Linked DNA regions of Alicycliphilus denitrificans K601. The protein of the gene in region 1 binds, or shares a complex with, the protein of each later gene. Links are inferred from orthologs where the notes say so. Each region holds a gene or a part of one and is shown on either strand. Other genes may lie near its edges. The genes, in order: cgtA and ybiB.

Evidence for each region.
Region 2: the proteins of cgtA (region 1) and ybiB are in contact, whole or in part, in a crystal structure (PDB 8BFT), measured with the Escherichia coli proteins. The link is inferred for Alicycliphilus denitrificans K601 from one-to-one orthologs.

What each region holds. Positions count from the first base shown.
Region 1 is NC_015422.1:929,095-932,195, reverse strand. The notes cover bases 155-2,943. They hold cgtA (Obg family GTPase CgtA), read right to left. Parts: upstream 2,192-2,943; coding sequence 1,118-2,191; downstream 155-1,117. Other genes in these bases: rplU (50S ribosomal protein L21), read right to left, coding at 2,590-2,901; rpmA (50S ribosomal protein L27), read right to left, coding at 2,317-2,574; proB (glutamate 5-kinase), read right to left, coding at 155-1,053. Outside these bases: more of proB, read right to left, coding at 1-154; ALIDE2_RS04430 (polyprenyl synthetase family protein), read left to right, coding at 3,074-3,101. UniProt on the Escherichia coli protein: An essential GTPase which binds GTP, GDP and possibly (p)ppGpp with moderate affinity, with high nucleotide exchange rates and a fairly low GTP hydrolysis rate.
Region 2 is NC_015422.1:2,711,758-2,715,023, forward strand. What follows is about bases 258-3,211. They hold ybiB (DNA-binding protein YbiB), read left to right. Parts: upstream 258-1,246; coding sequence 1,247-2,176; downstream 2,177-3,211. Other genes in these bases: ALIDE2_RS12900 (nitrate/nitrite transporter), read left to right, coding at 258-457; ALIDE2_RS12905 (DedA family protein), read right to left, coding at 497-1,087; cobA (uroporphyrinogen-III C-methyltransferase), read left to right, coding at 2,173-2,934; ALIDE2_RS12920 (acyl-CoA thioesterase), read right to left, coding at 2,935-3,211. Also shown: more of ALIDE2_RS12900, read left to right, coding at 1-257; more of ALIDE2_RS12920, read right to left, coding at 3,212-3,266.

The DNA.
Region 1 (3,101 bases):
CCTGCGGCACAGCAGGCGCGCCTCGGCGCTCGCGTAATTGGCCAGGCCGCGGGCGATCTCCGTGCCGCCAGCGTCGCGCACGGCGATCACGTCGCCACGCACGAAATCCCCCTCGACCGCGACCATGCCGATGGGCAGTAGGCTCTTGCCTTCATCGCGCAGCTTGGCAGCCGCGCCCGCATCCACGGTCACCGATCCGCGCAGCTGCAGGTGGTCCACCATCCACTGCTTGCGCGCCTGCTTCTTCTGCGTCTGCGCAACGAGCAGCGTGCCGATGGGTTCGCCCTGCGCCAGGCGCAGCAGCACGTCGGGCTCGCGCCCCCAGGCGATCACGGTGGATGCGCCCGAGCCCGCCGCCCGCCTCGCCGCCACGATCTTGGTGATCATGCCGCCCTTGCCGATGCTCGAACCCGCGCCGCCGGCCATCACCTCCAGCGCCGGGTCTCCCGCCTGCGCCTCGTGCACGAATTGGGCCCCAGGGTCGCGGCGCGGGTCGGCCGTGTACAGCCCCTTCTGGTCGGTCAGGATGACGAGGACGTCCGCCTCCACCAGGTTGGCCACCAGGGCGCCCAGGGTGTCGTTGTCGCCGAACTTGATCTCGTCCGTGACCACGGTGTCGTTTTCGTTGATCACCGGCACCACGCCCAGGCGCAGCAGGGTCAGCAGAGTGGAGCGGGCGTTGAGGTAGCGCTCGCGGTCGGCCAGGTCGGCGTGCGTGAGCAGCACCTGCGCGCTGCGCATGGCCTGCTCGCGCAGCTTGGTCTCGTACATCTGCGCCAGACCCATCTGCCCCACGGCGGCAGCGGCCTGCAGCTCGTGGATCTCGCTGGGGCGGGCGGACCAGCCCAGCCGCTTCATGCCCTCGGCGATGGCGCCGCTAGAGACCATGATGACCTCGCGCGGCTCGCCGCCCTCGCCGCGCACCAGGGCCGCGAGCTGCCGGCTCCACTCCCCGATGGCGACCTCGTCCAGGCCCCGCCCCTCATTGGTGACTAGGCTGGACCCCACTTTGACAACGATGCGACGCGCGTCGCGCAAGACACTGGAAACCATATTTGAGTGAAATTGGCCTCTAGCGCTTACCCATCAAGCGCCAGTAGCTCTTTTAACAATAGCATCAAGCCGGCGGATTGCCCTCCGCGAAGCGCGGGTCCACCTCGGCCGGCGCCTGTGCCGCCTGTTGCTGGGCACGCACATGCTGGTAGATGGCCTTGACGAGCGGCTCGCAGCCCTCGCGCGTCAGCGCGGAGATCTCGAACACCGGCCCCTTCCACTTGAAGCGCTTCACGAAGTCCTTGACGCGCGCGGCCCGCTCCTCGGCGGGCACCATGTCCAGCTTGTTGAGCACCAGCCAGCGCGGCTTCTCGTACAGCTGGGTATCGTATTTCTTGAGCTCGACCACGATGGCCTTGGCCTGCGCCACGGGATCGACGGATTCGTCGAACGGCGCCATGTCCACCACGTGCAGCAGCAGCCGCGTGCGCTGCAGGTGACGCAGGAACTGGTGGCCCAGGCCCGCGCCCTCGGATGCGCCCTCGATCAGGCCGGGGATGTCGGCCACCACGAAGCTCTGCTCCGGCCCCACGCGCACCACGCCCAGGTTGGGGTGCAGCGTGGTGAACGGATAGTCGGCAATTTTCGGGCGCGCGTTGGAAACCGCGGCGATGAAGGTGGACTTGCCGGCATTGGGCATGCCCAGCAGCCCCACGTCCGCCAGCACCTTGAGCTCCAGCTTCAGGCTCTTGCGCTCCCCGGGCCAGCCCGGCGTCTTCTGGCGCGGCGCGCGGTTGATGGCGCTCTTGAAGCGCAGGTTGCCGAAGCCACCGTCCCCGCCCTTGGCGATCGTGACCACCTCGCCCGGCGTGAGCAGCTCGTACAGCAGCTCACCGGTATTCGCGTCGCTGATGATGGTGCCCACGGGCATCTTGAGCGTGATGTCGCTGCCTGCCGCGCCGAACATGTCGGAGCCCATGCCATGCTCGCCGCGCTTGGCCTCGTGCCGGCGTGAATAGCGGAAGTCGACCAGGGTGTTGAGATTGGGGTCGGCCACCGCAAACACGTGGCCGCCACGCCCGCCGTCGCCGCCATTGGGCCCCCCGAACTCCTTGTACTTCTCGTGCCTGAACGAGACACAGCCGTTGCCGCCGTCACCTGCGGCAACGTCGATAAAGGCTTCGTCGACAAACTTCATGGGTATCCAGTTTACAAAACCGCACCACGGCCGATGCGGGCGCACGGACACAGACGGCACCCGTGCTGAAACAACAAAGCCCCGACGAGTCGGGGCTTTGCAGTCGCGTCAGTGATGAAGGGCCTTCAGGCCGGCGTCACGCTGACCGTATGCTTGGACAATGCGCCCTTCGTGCCGAAGGACACATGGCCATCCACCAGGGCGAATAGCGTATGGTCCTTGCCCACGCCGACGTTCACGCCGGGGTGGATGCGCGTGCCGCGCTGGCGCACGATGATGGAGCCTGCGCTGATCAGCTCACCACCGTAAGCCTTTACGCCCAGCATCTTGGGCTTGGAATCGCGCCCGTTTCGCGTAGAGCCGCCGCCTTTTTTCTGTGCCATGATCAGCTCCCTGATTTAAGCGGCGATCGCCTGGATCTGCAGCTCGGTGAACTGCTGGCGATGGCCTTGACGTTTCTGATAATGCTTGCGACGACGCAGCTTGAAGATGCGCACCTTGTCGTGCTTGCCGTGGGCCACGACCGTAGCCTTCACCGTTGCGCCGGACACCAGGGGCGTGCCGACCTTGAGTTCAGCGCCGTTGCCGACTGCCAGAACCTGGTCGATCACGATCTCCTGGCCTACTTCCGCAGCAATCTGTTCTACCTTGATTTTTTCGCCAGCGGCAACGCGATACTGCTTGCCGCCGGTTTTTATGACCGCGTACATGTAAACCTCGAATCTGAAATTGGAGTTCTGCGGACGAATTTCCACAGAACCGAGGATTCTATCACAAGCACCCAAAATCGATCCAGGCAACGCGACACAGTGTCGGATGGCCCCCCAGGCCCCATGGGGCGCTTCCTATAATTGCCGCTTCACTTCACCACCACCGATCACCTTGGCCGCCAACTCCCCCAGCACCGCCG
Region 2 (3,266 bases), 1.8 Mb from region 1 along the record:
CATGGGCTCGGGCCTGCGCGTGGCGGGCGGCTACCTGGCCGACCGCCTGGGCGGCATCCACACCCTCACGGGCGTGCTGATCCTGGTGGCCGCCACGCTCGTGGCCTGCGGCCTGGCCGAGGGCCAGCTGACGGCCACCACGCTGCTGTTCATGCTGTGCTTCGCCGCCCTGGGGGCGGGCAACGGCGCGCTGTTCCAGCTCGTGCCGCTGCGCTGGCCGCTGACCACCGCCGTGGCCGGCTCCATGATCGGCGAGATCGGCGCCCTGGGCGGCGGCCTGGTGCCCAACGCCATGGGCCTGTCCAGGCAGTACCTGGGCAGCTACCTGTGGGGCTTCATCGCCCTGGCCCTGCTGGCCCTGGCCATGCTGGCCGTGCTGCGCCTCATGCAGCCGCGCTGGACCCGCACCTGGAGCCGCCCCGGCGGGCGCGCCCCGGCACCCGTCCCGGCCGCCTGAGCCCTGCGACCCCTTTGCCCGGCAATGCGCGCATGGCCCTCAATCCCTCTGCCTGGATGCGATGGCGCCATGCCTGCGGCGTGTGACAAGCCACCACGCCAGCCCGAGCAGCAGCGCTGCTGCCAGCGCCCACAATTCGTCGGCGTCGATGGCCGCGAGCCAATGTGCCAGGGCGTGGCCAAAGCCATAGCCGACGCTCGCCACGGCCAGCGCCCAGACCAGTGCCCCGGCCCCGTTGAGCAGGAAGAAGCGCAGCCACGGCACGCCGCTCATGCCCATGGCCAAAGGTCCTGCAATGCGCAGGCCGTACAGAAAGCGAATGGACAGAATCACCGGAAGGTCGTGGCGCTCCAGCAGGGCGCGTGCGTGCGCCGTGCGTGCCTGCAGGGAAGGAAAGCGCTCCAGCAGCCGCGCGCCATGGCGGCGCCCCAGAAAGAAGTACAGCTGGTCGCCGGCAAAACCCGCCAGGGCCGCCACGGCCACCACGGCGGGCAGCCACAAATGGCCGCGGCTCGCCGCGGCACCGGCCACAAGAAGCACGGTCTCGCCCTCCAGAAAAGTGCCGGCGGCCACGGCCAGGTAGCCATAGGACTGGATCAGCTCGACAACCGTCATATATGCGTTGCTCATGGTCAGCTGCCGTCGCAGCACAATGGAGCCGGCGATGAAGACGACCGGCACCGCCGAAGCACTATAGCGACTCGGAGCCAGCGGCAAGCCATCGGTGCATATAGCAGCCAGTTGTCTTGCATGCCGGAGAATATGCGCATCGTTCCTGCACACACCACCATGGGCATCAGCCACTACATCAAGGAAATAGGCCGCGGCGCGCGCGGCGCCAAGGCCCTGGACCGCACCCAGGCCGCCGACCTGTTCGGCCAGGTGCTCGACGGCCGGGTGACCGATCTGGAGGTCGGCGCCTTCTGCGTGGCCATGCGCATTAAGGGCGAGACCGTGGACGAGATGTGCGGCTTCCTGGATGCGGTGCACACGCGCATCGCCGCCTTCCCCGCCTGCGCGGATGGGCAGCCGCTCATCGTGCTGCCCAGCTACAACGGGGCGCGCAGGCTGCCCGTGCTCACGCCGCTGCTGGCCCTGCTGCTGGCGCGCGAGGGCCAGAGCGTGCTGCTGCACGGCATGCGCACCGAGGCGCGCCGGGTTCTGGCGTCCGATGTGCTCGAAGCGCTCGACATACCTGCGCTGGCAGCTCCCGAAGAAATAGCACCCGGCAGCGTGGCGCACATATCCACCGCGGCGCTGCTGCCGGGCCTGGCGCGCCTTTTGTCGGTGCGCGAGGCGATCGGCCTGCGCACCCCCGCCCACAGCGTGGCCAAGCTGGTCGCCCCCTGCGCGGGCCCGGCGCTGGTGGTGGCCAGCTACACCCACCCGGAGTATTTCGAGCTGCTGGGCGCCACCTTCGGCGCGCTGGGCGCGCATGCGCTGCTCTCGCGCGGACTGGAAGGCGAGGTGGCGGCCGACCCGCGCCGCCAGCCGCGCTACGACGCCTTCGTGGCCGGCACGCACCAGCTGCTGCAGGAGCAGCAGCCCGGCACGGCCGACGAGGTGCCGGGCCTTCCGGCCGAGATCGACGTGGCCAGCACCGCGGCCTACACGCGCCGCGTGCTCGCGGGCCAGGCGCCCGTGCCGGCGCCGCTGCAGCAGCAGGTGCGGCACATCGTGCACCTCGCCTGCCAGATCACGGCGCGGGGCCGCCCATGACGGCCCCGTCCGCAAACGGCAGCTGCACCCTGGTGGGCGCCGGCCCGGGCGACCCGGAGCTGCTCACCCTCAAGGCGCTCAAGGCCATCCAGGCGGCCACCGTGCTGCTGGTGGACGACCTGGTGAGCGACGCCATCCTGGCTCTGGCCCCGCCCGGCGCGCGCATCGTGTACGTGGGCAAGCGCGGCGGCTGCAAGAGCACGCCCCAGGCGCACATCGAGGCGCTCATGGTCGCGGCCGTGCGCGAGGGCGAGACCGTGGTGCGCCTCAAGGGGGGCGACCCCTTCATCTTCGGCCGCGGCGGCGAGGAGGTGCAGCACCTGGCCGGCGCGGGCATCGCCGTGCAGGTGGTCAACGGCATCACGGCGGGCCTGGCCGGCATGACGCTGCTGGGCGCGCCGCTCACGCACCGCCGACACGCTCATGGCGTGGTCTTCATCACCGGCCACAACCATCCCGGAGAAGCCGGCACCGACTGGCGCCGGCTCGGCGCCACGGCGCGCGATGCGCGCCTCACGCTCGTGATCTACATGGGCATCGCCAGCTGCGCCCGCATCCAGCGCGAGCTGCTCGACGCCCTGCCCGCGCACACGCCGGCGGCCGTGATCCAGCACGTGAGCCTGCCGCAGCAGCGCCACGCGGTCACCACGCTGGGCGCGCTGCAGGAAACGATAGCGCGCGAGGGGCTCGCGAGTCCCTCGGTGATCGTGATCGGCGACGTGGTGCGCGGCATCCACGCCGTGCGCGCCGGGGCCTGATCAGCCGCCCGCGCCGGCCTGCCCCGCCTGGCGGATCTCCTCGAAGCGCTGGGCCTGCTCCCGGCGCAGCGCCTTGCGCAGCAGCGCGGCCTCCCAGCGGCGGCGCCCGTCGTGGCCCGTGGGCGTAAGCGGCGGCACGGGCGTGGGCTTGCCCGCATCGTCCACCGCCACCATCGAGAAGAAGCAGCTGTTCACGTGCCGCACGACCTGGGTGCGTATGTCCTCGGCCACCACCTTGATGCCGATCTCCATCGACGACTTGCCCGTGTGGTTGACGCTGGCCAGGAAGGTCACGAGCTCGCCCACGTGGATGGGCTGCAGGAACGTCACCT